3 regions of the Variovorax sp. OK605 genome follow, and region 3 is predicted to be linked to each of the others. Evidence: predicted binding sites of a transcription regulator. Region 3 holds the regulator's gene; each other region holds the start of a gene.
The links. Region 3 encodes LexA, which represses DNA repair genes until DNA is damaged. Its sites were predicted from a motif close to ACTGTATNNNNATACAGT; they were not measured.

Region 1: recA (recombinase RecA) is a predicted target of LexA. The motif match lies at 1,812-1,829, and genes of this name have one in related genera.
Region 2: BM013_RS12625 (ATP-dependent helicase) is a predicted target of LexA. The motif match lies at 2,287-2,304, and genes of this name have one in related genera.

Annotation. Positions count from the first base shown of each region.
Region 1 covers NZ_FOWL01000006.1:249,773-254,566, reverse strand. Annotated here, with positions in the region: gene BM013_RS17830 (polyketide cyclase) at 1-147, opposite strand, end outside; gene recX (recombination regulator RecX) at 131-589, opposite strand; gene recA (recombinase RecA) at 632-1,747, opposite strand; gene BM013_RS17815 (MarR family winged helix-turn-helix transcriptional regulator) at 1,895-2,380, shown strand; gene BM013_RS17810 (response regulator transcription factor) at 2,454-3,128, shown strand; gene BM013_RS17805 (hypothetical protein) at 3,178-4,125, opposite strand; gene BM013_RS17800 (sensor histidine kinase) at 4,272-4,794, shown strand, end outside.
Region 2 covers NZ_FOWL01000004.1:239,851-244,644, forward strand. Annotated here, with positions in the region: gene BM013_RS12625 (ATP-dependent helicase) at 129-2,273, opposite strand; gene corA (magnesium/cobalt transporter CorA) at 2,513-3,499, shown strand; gene BM013_RS12635 (YoaK family protein) at 3,594-4,349, shown strand; gene BM013_RS12640 (5'-methylthioadenosine/adenosylhomocysteine nucleosidase) at 4,351-4,794, opposite strand, start outside.
Region 3 covers NZ_FOWL01000008.1:436,746-441,539, reverse strand. Annotated here, with positions in the region: gene adk (adenylate kinase) at 1-433, shown strand, start outside; gene BM013_RS22880 (asparaginase) at 470-1,438, opposite strand; gene lexA (transcriptional repressor LexA) at 1,512-2,195, shown strand; gene BM013_RS22870 (hypothetical protein) at 2,334-2,711, shown strand; gene BM013_RS22865 (D-2-hydroxyacid dehydrogenase family protein) at 2,812-3,819, shown strand; gene BM013_RS22860 (MFS transporter) at 3,816-4,794, shown strand, end outside.

The DNA of each region.
Region 1 (4,794 bases), on a different contig from region 3:
CACCAGCGCGCTCTTCGCGAGGCCGCTGGCCCAGTCGGGCAGCCGCGCCGGGTCGGCCGCCAGCGCGTAGGCGCGGCGCCATTCGCAGTTCACGCGCTGTGTGACGACGCGGGACTGCGCGGAAGGGTTGTCATTCGTCGGTTTCATCGAAATCGCTCCTGAGCACCTTGGAAACGACAGCGCCCGAGAAACCGCGCGCCATCAGGAATCGCATCTGCCGGGCCCGCTCCTTCGCGTCGGCGGGCGGGGCGTCGAAGCGGCGGCGCCACAGGGCCGTGGCGCGCTCGACTTCGGTCTCCTGCAAACCGGCCACCGCCTCGGCGATGGCCTCGGGCGCGATGCCCTTGGCCTGCAGTTCCTGCTTCACCCGCAACGCGCCCGAACGGGCCGCGCGCTGGTTGAGCACCGAGGCCACCACGCGCGGCTCGCTGATGAAGTCCTTGGCGGCGAGCTCGTCGAGCGCCTGGGCCAGCGTGCCGGGCTCTTCCTCGTGCCTGGCCAGCTTGCGCTCCAGCTCCGTGCGCGAATGCTCGCGCTGGCTCAGCAGGCGCAGGGCGCGGCCTTTGAGGGAAGGGGCGTTGAATGCCATTCGGGGGGACGCTCGCGCGGCCCCGAAGAGCCGCGCCTGGGCTTACTCGCCCTTGTCTGCCTTCTCGGCCTTGTCCGCCTTGGCGGCCTTCTGCGGCTTCTCGGGCGTGGCGCCGGCATCGGCGGCCAGCAGCGGAATGCCCAGCGACTCGCGCACCTTGTTCTCGATCTCGCGCGACAGCTCCGGGTTCTCGCGCAGGAACTCGCGGGCGTTGTCGCGGCCCTGGCCGATCTTCTCGCCGTTGTAGGCGTACCAGGCGCCCGACTTGTCGACGATCTTGGCGGTCACGCCCATGTCGATGATCTCGCCTTCGCGGCTGATGCCCTCGCCGAACAGGATGTCGAACTCCGCCGTCTTGAACGGGGGCGACACCTTGTTCTTCACCACCTTCACCTTGGTTTCGTTGCCGATGGCCTCGTCGCCCTTCTTGATGGTGCCGATGCGGCGGATGTCCAGGCGCACCGAGGCGTAGAACTTCAGCGCATTGCCGCCGGTGGTGGTTTCGGGCGAGCCGAACATCACGCCGATCTTCATGCGGATCTGGTTGATGAAGATGACCATGCAGTTGGTCTTCTTGATGGTGGCCGTGAGCTTGCGCAGCGCCTGGCTCATCAGGCGGGCCTGCAGGCCGGGCAGCGAGTCGCCCATTTCGCCTTCGATTTCGGCCTTGGGCGTGAGCGCGGCGACCGAGTCGACCACGATCAGGTCGACGGCACCGGAGCGCACCAGCGAGTCGACGATTTCCAGGGCCTGTTCGCCGGTGTCGGGCTGGCTGATCAGCAGGTCCGACAGGTTCACGCCGAGCTTCTGGGCGTATTGCACGTCGAGCGCGTGCTCGGCGTCGACGAAGGCGCAGGTGCCGGCCTGCTTCTGCATGGAGGCGATGACCTGCAGCGTGAGCGTGGTCTTGCCCGACGATTCAGGGCCGTAGATTTCCACGACGCGACCGCGCGGCAGGCCGCCGACGCCCAGGGCGATGTCCAGGCCCAGCGAGCCGGTGGAGACCACCTGGATGTCTTCGAGCGCCTCGCCTTCGCCGAGCCGCATGATCGTGCCCTTGCCGAACTGCTTTTCGATCTGGGCCAGCGCGGCCTGGAGGGCCTTGGCCTTTTCACTGTTGGCGACCGAGATGCTTGCGCCCTTGACGACTGCGTCCATGTGGAAATCTCCTTGAAAATCAATGGTTTGTGTGAAGTGCGGGTCCATCTGCTTTTAACCACAGGCTGGATGCTTGAACAGTAGTGTAGGGGCTGATGCTTTGGTGAAAGCCCATTTTTTGGTCAGTTTGCTTTACCATTTCGAGCCATGGTTGATGCCGCCTTTCCGACCGATCCCGACGCCTGGCGCCAGACCCACCTGGGCCGCCTGCTGGGCCATGCGATGCGCCGTTTCGACGAGCGCGTGCTCGAACTCATGGCGCACGACGTCGACGTGCCGCTGGCCCTGTCGAACCTCGCGGCGCGCGCGCAGATCAGCGCCGCGCACATCCACATCACGCGGCACCTCGCGCGCGAAGGTTCGCGCCTGACCGAGCTGGCCGAGCGCGCCGGCATGACCAAGCAGGCGATGGGCGCGCTGGTCGACCAGTGCGAGGCCTGGGGGTTGGTGACGCGCGGCCCCGATCCGCTCGACGCGCGCGCGCGGCGCGTGCTCTTCACGGCCGACGGGCTGGCCTGGCTGGACGCCTTTCGCGGCGCGGTGACGCAGGCCGAACGCGAGTTCCGCAGCAGCGTGGGAAACGACATTGCCACCGTGGTAACCATCGGACTCGAAGCCTATACGGCGGGCTAGACTCGCCGCAGAGACAAATGTGAACGGCGCCGGCGTGGCGCCCGACACCTGAAACAGGCCGGAGGTGGCGCATATGCGGATTCTGATTGCCGAAGACGACCAGGTGCTGGCCGATGCCCTGCTGCGCAGCCTGCGCACCTCGGGCGCGGCGGTCGACCACGTGGCCAATGGCTCGCAGGCCGACACCGCGCTCATGACCCATGACGAGTTCGACCTGCTGATCCTCGACCTCGGGCTGCCCAGCCTGCACGGCATCGAGATCCTGAAGCGCCTGCGCGCGCGCGGCTCGCAGCTGCCGGTGCTGGTGCTCACCGCGGCCGACAGCGTGGAAGAACGCGTGAAGGGCCTGGACCACGGCGCCGACGACTACATGGCCAAGCCCTTCAGCCTGCAGGAGCTCGAGGCGCGCGTGCGCGCCCTCACGCGCCGCGGCATGGGCACCACCAGCAACGCGATCCGCCACGGCCCGCTGGTCTACGACCAGGCCGGCCGCGTGGCGACCATCGACGGCAAGATGATCGAGCTGTCGGCGCGAGAGCTCGGCCTGCTCGAGGTGCTGCTGCAGCGCGCCGGCCGGCTGGTCAGCAAGGACCAGCTGGTCGACCGGCTCTGCGAATGGGGCGAGGAGGTGAGCCTCAACGCCATCGAGGTGTACATCCACCGGCTGCGCAAGAAGATAGAGAAGGGGCCGGTGCGCATTGCGACGGTGCGCGGGCTGGGCTACTGCCTGGAGAAGATCCAGAACTGAGGCCAGGGCTCGCCGGCCTCGGTTGCCTCGGTTGCGTTGTGCCGCGCGGTCAGGGCTGCTTGCGCAGGCCCGCCGACAGCATCGCCCCGTCGCCGGACTTCACCAGGAACATGATGCTGCGGAAGAAGCCATTGCTGTCGTAGGTGCCCGCAGGCACCAGCCCGATGGCGGCCGGGCCCGCATAGGGGAGGCCGGTGCGCAGCTGGCAGGCATCCTTCGCGTCGGTGCCTGCATTGACCGCGGCCATCTTCAAGCCGTACATGTTCTTCGCCGTGCCGGCTTGCGCCAGCGCGATGGTGCCGGAGAGGGTGCAGGTGCCCACCCGCACACCCGACGTGGTGCCCGTGAACGCGCCCTTCGCATCGACCTCGATCGACACGCCGATGCCGAAGCTCCTGTCCGCATTGGCCCACTTGCCGGCCACGCTGTCCTGCGAAACCGCCAGGGCGTTTTCCGCGGCGTAGCCCAGTGGCCCGAAGGCCGTGCTTTCACGCGAGCCGTAGGCGTAGCTGCCCTTCATCGACTTCTTCGCCTCGAAGGTGCCCGAGCCCGTGACGGGCGAGGCATCGGTGAAGTCGTACTGCGTGTCGGGGTTGAAGGACCAGTCGGGGCCCGTGACCTTGAGCGAGCCCCACAGCGTCCCGACGTTGAACTTGGTGGCGATCGACCCGTCGGCGCCGACGAAGGTGAGGTTGAGCAACGCGCCGTAGATGCCTTCGCTGTCGTTGCCCACCGCGGCGGTGGAGCCGGGCTGCGGCGCGCTCAGCAACGGCAGCGGCTCGCTGCCGGCGACCGGATCGCGGTTCGGTGCGGGCACCGGCGCGGGCGCGGGTGAAGGCGCGGGGGCAGGGGCGTTCGCGGCCAGCACCGGCAGCATCGGCATGCCGCCCCCTGCGCCGCCGCCACCGCCTCCTCCGCAGCCCGCGAGCCCTGCGGCGCACACGGACGCGACGATCCACAACGGCTGCGCACAGCCGCCCAATGAATGGGTCTTCATGACTCTCTCCCTGAGGTTTTTTTATTTGCAGAAACTGCACGCAGAGACTACAACCGGGCAGCCGCGCCGACGCCCGCCGGGCACGGCGGCGCCTCCCACTAAATCACGCCCGCCGACGATTTCTCTCGGCTCCCAGGAACCGATTCTTGAAGCTCTTCCAGCGCGCCCAGCGCTCCCTGTTCGGCGAAATCCTCGACTGGATGCTCACGCCGCTGCTGCTGCTGGTGCCGGTGAGCATCGGCGTCACGTACCTGGTGGCGCAGGGCATCGCCAACGCGCCCTTCGACCGCGCGCTCGAGCACAACGTGAAAGCGCTGGCCGAGCTGGTGACGGTGAAGGAAGGGCACACGCAGTTCGTGCTGTCGCAGTCGGCGCGCGAGATATTGCGGGCCGACGACGCCGGCCACGTGTACTACCAGCTGCTCGACGGCCACGGCACGCTGCTGAGCGGCGAGCGAGACATTCCGCAGCCCAACCTCGACGAGCCGCTGCCGCCCAACCAGGTGTTCCTGCACAACAGCGACGTGCACGGCCTGCCGGTGCGCGTGGCCTCGCTGTGGCTCGCCAGCGGCGTGGACGACGTGCCGCCCACGCTGCTGCAGCTGGCCGAGACGCGCGAGAAGCAGTCGGTGCTGGCGGCCGAGATCATCAAGGGCGTGCTGCTGCCGC
Region 2 (4,794 bases), on a different contig from region 3:
TGAATCCATAGCAGGCCATGCGCGCCCGGCAGGCCGCGCAGCGTGTCGCGCACATGTGTTTCAGCAGGAAAAACCCGGTGACCCTGTCGCCCGAAGGGCCAGAGGAGGCGGAAGCCGCGCCGGAAAATTCAGCGCCAGGCGGCCCGCATGCGGTTGCGCAGGTCGATCACCGCGCTGGGCGGCGGCACCGCCGGCGGGCGCTCCGGCGGGGGCGGCCAGGTCTGCTGCTCGAAACCCGCGAGGTCGGCGTCGGCGATGAAGCGCGTGCGGTTGGCGTACAGGTGCCGGTCGCCGCGCGCCGCCTGCTGCGTGATGTAGAAGCGCTGCGGCACCAGCAGGTGCAGGTGGTCGCGCGCCCGGGTCATCGCCACGTAGAGGAGCCGGCGCTCTTCTTCGAGTTCCTGCGCGCCCTGCGCCACGTCGGCCGGCATGCAGCCGTCGACCACGTTGAGCACGTGCACCGAATTCCATTCCTGCCCCTTGGCCGAGTGGATGGTCGAGAGGATCAGGTAGTCGTCGTCGAGCATCGGCGGGCCCGGGCGGTCGCTGGTGGCCTCGGGCGGGTCGAGCGTCAGTTCGGTCAGGAAGCGCTCGCGCGAGCCGTAGCCGGCGGCCAGCCGCGCGAGCTGCTCCACGTCGGCGCGGCGCACGCCGGAGGTGTCTTCGTACAGCCGCTCCAGGTGCGGCTGGTACCAGTTCACGGCCACCTCCACGTCGGCCGGCCACTTCAGCGAGGGCTCGCGCAGGGCGGCGTAGGCCTGGGCAAAGTCGGCCCACTGCGCGCGCGCCGCGGACGGCGGCACGAAGTCGCGCACCGCCGCGGCCGGGTCGGCCGCCTTGTCCATGGCATCGAGCAGCCGCGCGCCCGTGGCCGGGCCGATGCCCGGAATGAGCTGCGTCACGCGAAAGCCCGCCATGCGCCCGCGCGGGTTCTGCGCGAAGCGCAGCACCGCGAGCAGGTCCTTGACGTGCGAGGCTTCGAGGAACTTGAGCCCGCCGAACTTCACGAACGGAATGTTGCGCCGCGCCAGCTCCAGCTCGAGCCCCGCGCTGTGCGACGAGGTGCGAAACAGCACCGCCTGCGACTTCAGCGCCAGCCCGCCCTCGCGGTGCGCCAGCACCTTGTCGGCCACCCAGCGCGCCTGCCCGGCCTCGTCGGCCACGAGCACCAGTTGCGGCTTGCCGGCCGAGGGCTTGTCGGTCCACAGCGTCTTGGCGTGCCGCTCGGCGGCCTGCGCGATCACGCGGTTCGACACGTCGAGGATCGGCTGCGTCGAGCGGTAGTTGCGCTCCAGCGTGACCACGCGGGCTTGCTGCGTGAACTGCGAGGGAAAGTCGAGGATGTTGCGCACCGTGGCGCCGCGGAACGAATAGATCGACTGCGCGTCGTCCCCCACCACCGTCACGCCGCGCCCGTCGGGCTTGAGCGCCAGCAGGATCGAGGCCTGCAGCCGGTTGGTGTCCTGGTACTCGTCGATCAGCACATGGTCGAAGCGCGCGCCGATGTGCGCGGCCAGCGCGGGCTCGGCGGCCATCTCGGCCCAGTAGAGCAGCAGGTCGTCGTAGTCGAGCACGTTCTGCTGCTGCTTGGCCTCGACGTAGGCGCCGAACAGCTTCTTGAGCTCGGCCTCCCATTCGGCGCACCAGGGAAAGGCCTCTTTCAGCACCTGCGCGAGCGGCGCGCGCGTGTTCACGCAGCGCGAATAGATCGACAGGCAGGTGCCCTTGCGCGGAAAGCGGTTCACCGTGGACGACAGGCCCAGCTCGTGCCGCGCCAGCCCCATCAGGTCTTCGGCATCGCCGCGGTCGTGGATGGTGAAGTTCTCGTCGAGCCCGATCTGCGGCGCGTACTCGCGCAGCAGCCGCGCGCCGATGCCGTGGAAGGTGCCGGCCCACGGCAGCGCCGGCGGCGTCTCGGTCTTCAGCCCGAGCACCTTGGCCAGCACCTGGCCCGCGCGGCGCTCCATTTCCTGCGCGGCCCGGCGCGAGAAGGTCAGCAGCAGCAGGCGCGGCGGATCGACGCCGCCCGCGATGAGGTGCGCCACGCGGTGCGCCAGCGTGCTGGTCTTGCCCGAGCCGGCACCGGCGATGACGAGCAGCGGCCGGTCGTCCCGCTCGGCGGCGGCACCATCTGCGTCCACACCCACTGCCGCGCCCACGCCGTGCTCGACGGCGGCGCGCTGCGCGTCGTTGAGCGTGGCCAGCGCGGCGGCCAGGCGCTCCGACGGGGTCTTCGGTGCGGCGGAAAAAACGGGGAGCGCAGCGGTCTGCATGGCATGCGACTTTACTGTATGTCCGTCCAGTCCGGCCACCCGGGCGACATATGGCCGGTGACATAATCGCGCCTCGCTGCAACAAGAGATTCTTCCCATGGAAACCGCCCCGTCTCGGCAGCTTTCAACTCCCTTTCGCTGACGTGATTTCTTGACGCGACTTTTCGCGCACGTCGGGCCCGGGAATTGAAAGCGCCCCTCCCTCGCCCAACGTTTCAGTCATACCCGGGAGTGAGCCCATGCTCAACATCTTCACGCTTGCCAACGGCCGCCTCGTCCAGGAAGAGATCGAGGCGCTCGAAGAGCTCTCCAAGTTCCAGCCGATCTGGGTCGACCTGGAGTCGCCCACGCTCGAAGAGAAGCGCTGGATCAAGCAGTACTACGGCCTGTCGATTCCCGAAGACGCGATGGACGAGGACATCGAGGAATCGGCGCGCTTCTACGAGGAAGACAACGGCGAGCTGCACATCCGCTCCGACTTCCTGATCGACGACGACGAAGACCCGCGCACCGTGCGCGTGGCCTTCATCCTCAACCAGCACAACACCGACCTGCGCAGCCGCGGCGTGCTGTTCTCGATCCACGACGAGGACGTGCCCGTGTTCCGCCTGCTGCGCATGCGCGCGCGCCGCGCACCGGGGCTGATCGAGGACGCCAAGGAAGTCATGCTCAAGCTCTTCGACGCCGACGCCGAGTACTCGGCCGACACGCTGGAGAACATCTACGACGAGCTCGAGGTGGCGGGCAAGAAGGTGCTGTCGGGCAACGTCACCGACGAACTGGCCGGCGAGGTGCTCGGCCTCATCGCACGGCAGGAAGACTTGAACGGCCGCATCCGCCGCAACGTGATGGACACGCGCCGCGCGGTCAGCTTCATGATGCGCAGCAAGATGCTCAACGCCGAGCAGTTCGAGGAGGCGCGCCAGATCCTGCGCGACATCGAGTCGCTGGACAACCACACGGCCTTCCTGTTCGACAAGATCAACTTCCTGATGGATGCGACCGTCGGTTTCATCAACATCAACCAGAACAAGACCATCAAGATCTTCTCGGTGGCCAGCGTGGCGCTGCTGCCGCCCACGCTGATCGCCAGCATCTACGGCATGAACTTCAAGTTCATGCCCGAGCTCGACTGGTCGCTGGGCTACCCCTACGCGCTCGTGCTGATGGCGGCGAGCGCGCTGGGGCCCATGTGGTACTTCCGCCGGCGCGGCTGGCTCAAGTAGACCGGCGCCACAGCGCCCTGCCCCGGTTGACCCGGGGCACCGGTGCCCCGGATGCTAGAGTGGCCGACAGCCCAGCGCTGAACGGAGAGCCACTGTGCGCAGACTTCGCTTCCTCACCAACCGCCACCGCGCGCCGTCGACCAACACCGCGCTCGGCCTGCTGCTGGCCTTCAATGCCGGCGCCGTCAATGCGGGCGGCTTCCTCGTGCTGCACATGTACACCTCGCACATGACCGGCTTCGCCTCTCAGCTGGCGGACGGCATGGTGCTGGGCAACGTCACGCTGCTGCTGAACGCGCTCGGCGCCATCCTCGCGTTCCTGAGCGGCGCCGCGGTCTGCGCGGTGCTCGTGAACTGGGGCCGGCAGCACCGCATGCACGGCGTCTACGCCCTGCCGCTGGTGCTCGAGGCGGCGCTGATGTTTCCGTTCGGGCTCATGGGCGCCATCACGCTGACCTGGGCCACGCCGTTCGCCGTGCCGCTCACCGTGCTGCTGCTGTCCTTCATCATGGGCCTGCAGAACGCGGTGGCGTCGAAGACCTCGCGCGGCAGCATCCGCACCACCCACATGACCGGCAACATCACCGACATGGGCATCGAGATCGGCAAGATGCTCTACTGGAACGGCCGCGACAGGGCCGCCCCGCTGGCGGTGCGTCACGACCGCACCCGCATGCGCCGCGCGGTCGGGCTGGTCGGCATGTTCGTGCTCGGCGGGGCGATGGGCGCGCTGGGCTTCAAGTACGTCGGGTTCGTGTGCGTGGTGCCGCTGGCGGCGCTGCTGCTCGCGCTGTCGATCCCGCCGCTGCTGCGCGACATTCCGCGCCGCCGCGTGGCCTCGTCCTCTTAGCTCAATCGGCCGCAGGCAGCGTGCCCAGCCATGCGCTGACCAGCGCCAGGCTGTAGCGGCTCGCCACCACGGCGACGAAGCGCGCGAAGTCGCCGTGCGCCGCGTCGTCGGCGCGATCGGAAATCGTGCGCATCGCGGCAAAGGGCACGCCGTAGTCGTGGCACACCTGCGCCACGGCCGCGCCTTCCATCTCGACCGCGAGCGCATCGGGCAGTTCGCGCTGCAGCGCCGCGCTCTCGGCGGTGGTCGACACGAAGCGGTCGCCGCTCACCAGCAGCCCGCGGTGCACCTTGGGCGCCGACAGGCCGAACTCGTCGACGCCGGCCTGGCCGATCAGGGCCACCGGGTCGCGCAACACGTCGCCGGCAACCGCCGACAGCGCATCGCCGAGCGCCGCATCCGCCGCGAAGCGCGACAGACCCATCAACGGCACCTCGTGCTTCGG
Region 3 (4,794 bases):
AGACTGCGCCAGCGGCTTCCTGTTCGACGGTTTCCCCCGCACCATTCCGCAGGCGGATGCCATGAAGGCCGCGGGCGTCAAGCTCGACTACGTGCTCGAGATCGACGTGCCCTTCGGCGACATCATCGAACGCATGAGCGGCCGCCGCTCGCACCCGGCTTCGGGCCGCACGTACCACGTCAAGTTCAATCCGCCCAAGGTGGAAGGCAAGGACGACGTCACGGGCGAAGAGCTGATCCAGCGCGAAGACGACAAGGAAGAAACCGTGCGCAAGCGGCTGGACGTGTACAGCCAGCAGACGCGTCCGCTGGTGGACTACTACTCGGCCTGGGCCAACACCGACCCGGCCGCCGCGCCCAAATACCGCGCCATCAAGGGCGTGGGCACGGTCGACGAAATCACGCAGCGTGCGCTGGCCGCGCTGAGCAGCTGATCTACGGCCGCCCTCGGTGCAGGGCGGCGTCCAGCTTCACTTCAGCAATTCGAGCATCAGCGCGATACGCGCCTTCACGGGCGTCAGCGCGCCTGCATCGCGCAGCGCATCGCCGGCTTTCGGCAGGATGCGTCCGTTGGCGCAGCGGGTCGCGCGAACCACCGCGACACCCGCGTCCTGCGCCTTCAGCGCAGCCGCTTCCAGCGCATGGTGCACCGTGCCGTTGCCGGTTGCCGCGAGCACCAGCCCCTGCAGCGGCTCTGCATCACCCCCACCCGGTTGCATGAGCGCCTCTACCACGGCCCCGCTCGCACCGGCGTGACTCATGACGATCTCGACGCGCGGCCACTGCACGGTGCCCGCCTCGAAGATCCTCGATCCTTGCGATACGGCGGACTCGGGCCACGCCCGCACGAGGCGCACCTCCCCCTCTTCCACATAGCCCACCGGCCCCGAATCGCCCGACGCGAAGGCATCGAGCTGGTAGGTGTGCACCTTCTGGATGTCCACGCCGCTGTGCACGGTGCCCGCGCACACCGCCGTCACGCCGCGCGCGCCCTCGGCAGCAGCGACGCTGACGGCGTCCCTGACGTTCTGCGGCCCGTCGGGCGCCAGGGCGGTGGCGGGGCGCATCGCGCAGGTCAGCACCACGGGCTTTGCCGCGGCCAGCACCGAGTGCAGGAAGAACGCGGTCTCCTCCAGCGTGTCGGTGCCGTGCGTGATCACCACGCCCGCCACGTCGGCCTGCGCCAGCCAGTGCGCGCAGCGCAGCGCCAACGTGCGCCAGATCTCGAAGGACATGTCCTTGCTGTCGACCTGCGCCACCTGCTCCGCCACCAGGGTCACGCCCGCCGGCGCATCGATGCCGCCCAGCAGGTCGGCCACGTCCACCTGGCCGGCCGTGTAGCCGATGTTGTCGCCGCTGCTCGCGGCCTTGCCGGCGATGGTGCCGCCGGTGCCCAGCACTACCACGCGGCGCACATCGGACGAAAAGGAATTGACCATCACTTGTCAACTTTTAAAAACTGGTTAAAAATACAGGTACTGGATATCTAGCCAGTGCCGCAAGGAACCACATATGCAGTTCGCCGTGAAGCTTACAGCCCGCCAGCAGCAGATCCTGGACTTGATCCAGAGCGCCATCGCACGCACCGGTGCGCCGCCCACGCGCGCCGAAATCGCCAACGAGCTCGGGTTCAAGTCGGCCAACGCCGCCGAAGAACACCTGCAGGCGCTGGCGCGCAAGGGCGTCATCGAACTCGTCAGCGGCACCTCGCGCGGCATTCGCCTGAAGGGTGACGCCCTGCGTTCGCTCAACGAAACGCGCCACCGCGAGGGCGGCCAGTTCTCGCTCTCGCTGCCGGGCATGGCCCAACTGGCGCTGCCGCTCATCGGCCGCGTCGCAGCCGGCTCGCCGATCCTGGCGCAGGAGCACGTCGACCAGACCTACTACGTCGAGAACACGCTGTTCCAGCGCCAGCCCGACTACCTGCTCAAGGTGCGCGGCATGTCGATGCGCGACGCCGGCATCATGGACGGCGACCTGCTCGCGGTGCAAGCCACCAAGGAAGCACGCAACGGCCAGATCGTGGTCGCGCGGCTGGGCGACGAGGTGACCGTCAAGCGCCTGAAGCGCAACAAGCAGGTCATCGAGCTGCACGCCGAAAACCCCGACTACCCGACCATCATCGTGCAGCCCGGCGAGCCCTTCGAAATCGAAGGCCTCGCGGTCGGCCTCATTCGCAACACGATGCTGATGTAGGCCCCGGCGGCCTGCTGCGGCAGCAACTCATCCGGCCCAGACAGGTGGCGGGCGTATGGCGCGGAGTCGCCATCACCCTGTCGAGGCCGATTCAAGAAATCCTGCCTGTGTTCAACCTCATACTTTTTTGGAGTTCACATGGGAATCGCCCTCCTCGCCATCGCTGATTTCTGGTCGCCGCTGCAATCGCTGGCCAACCGCCTCATTCCGGCGCGCCGGCCCCACGACAGGGACCACCTCGACCACAACGACACCTCGGCCGGCCTGCGCTACGTGGCCGTGCGGCCGGCCTGCAGTGCGCGCTCGGGTGGCGCCGCAACGCCAGCGGCGGCAGCCGCTGTACCCGCTCGCCCGCTGCGCGTGGTGCGCGTGGTCGACGGCAAGGGCCAGCAGCGCAGCGACCGCGTCGTGATCTCCGGCCGCATGGCCGACGTGTGCGCCGAGCTCGAGCGGCTGGCCGCGATCGAGGCCGCCGAGATGATGACCACGGCCCACCGCTCGACGCGCCTGCACTGAGGCAAAAAGCCCCCAAGGCCGCCTGGACAGGGCCTCGGGGGTGGGTATCCAAACGTTCACTGGCACGACATTCCAATGCTGCGAGGCACAATGGCACGCCATGAACATTGTGATCCTCGACGATTACCAGGACGCCGTGCGCAAACTGCGCTGCGCCGCCAAGCTGGACGCGTACGCGGCCAAGGTCTACACCAACACGGTGAAAGGCATCGGGCAACTGTCGGTTCGTCTCAAGGACGCCGACGTGATCGTGCTGATTCGCGAGCGCACCCAGATCTCGCGCCAGCTCATCGAAAAGCTGCCCAAGCTCAAGCTCATCTCGCAAACCGGCCGTGTCGGCGGCCACATCGACGTCACGGCCTGTACCGAACGCGGCGTGGCGGTGGCCGAGGGCTCGGGTTCGCCGCAGGCGCCCGCCGAGCTCACGTGGGCGCTCATCATGGCCGCCATGCGCCGGTTGCCGCAGTACATCAGCAACCTCAAGCACGGTGCGTGGCAGCAGTCGGGACTCAAGTCGGCGTCGATGCCGCCCAACTTCGGGCTGGGCTCGGTGCTCAAGGGCAAGACGCTGTGCATCTGGGGCTACGGCCGCATCGGCCAGCTCGTGGCGCGCTACGGGCAGGCCTTCGGCATGCAGGTCGTGATCTGGGGCCGTGAAGCCAGCTGCGCCAAGGCGCGTTCCGACGGCTTCCAGGTGGCGCAGAACCGCCACGAATTCTTTGCCGCCGCCGACGTGCTGTCGGTGCACCTGCGGCTCAACGACGAGACCAACGGCCTCATCACGCTCGAAGACCTCTCGCGCATGAAGCCGACCGCGCTCTTCGTGAACACCTCGCGCGCCGAGCTGGTCGAGGCCGACGCGCTGCTGGCCGCACTGAACCGCGGCCGTCCGGGCCTGGCGGCCATCGACGTGTTCGAGAGCGAGCCGCCGCTGCAGGGCCACGCGCTGCTGCGCCTGGAGAACTGCATCTGCACGCCGCACATCGGCTACGTCGAGCAGGAAAGCTACGAGAGCTACTTCGGCCAGGCCTTCGACAACGTCGTGAGCTACATCAACGGCAACCCCACCAACATCGTGAATCCCGGCGCGCTGCAGGTCCGTCGGTGAACGGGGCTGCGCCACGGCGCGCGTCGCAACGCGCGCTCTGGGCGCTGCTCGCGGGCAATTTCGTGATCGGCACGGGCGTGATGGTGGTGCCCGGCACGCTCAATGAAATCAGCACCTCGCTGGCGATCAGCGTGGCCACCTCGGGCCAGTTGATCACGGCCGCCGCCGCGGTGATGTGCATCGGCGCGCCGCTGCTGGCCGCCGCGGTCGCGGGCTGGGACCGCCGCCGGCTGCTGGCGCTCACCATGCTCTGGTATGCCGCCGGTCATGCGCTGGCGGCGCTGATGCCGAGCTTCGGCGCCCTGCTCCCCATCCGCATGCTCACGGTCATTGCGCCGGCCATCTTCACGCCCCAGGCGGCCGCCTGCGCCGGCCTGCTGGTGCCACCCGAGCAGCGCGGGCGCGCGGTCACCTTCGTCTTTCTCGGCTGGTCGATCGCGTCGGTGCTGGGCCTGCCCATCGGTGCGCTGATCGGCGGCCACCTGGGCTGGCGCATGGCCTTCATGGTGATTGCGGCCTTGAGTGTCGCGAGCGCGACATCGATCTGGCTCACCTTGCCGAACGCCATCCGCCCCGCAGCGCTGACCGCCGCCGCATGGTCGCGCGTGCTGCGCAGCCCGGTGCTGATGGGCATCGTCACGGTCACGGCGCTGCAGGGCACCGGCCAGTTCGTGCTGTCGAGCTATCTGGGCCCGATCCTCAAGCAGGGCTACGGCGCGGACGCGACCATGCTGAGCGTGATCTGGGCGCTGTTCGGCCTCTTCGGCCTGGCCGGCAACATGCTGGTCAGCCGTTTCATCGACCGCGTGGGCGCCGGGCGCATGGTGCTCGTGACCAGCGCGCTGATCACGCTGAGCCTGCTGCTGTGGCCGCTGGCCTCCACGCTCGCCTGGCTGGCCGTGGTGATGGTGCCTTGGGGGTTGGGCTGCTTCGCCACCAATTCGGCGCAGCAGGCCCGCCTGGTGGGCCTTGCGC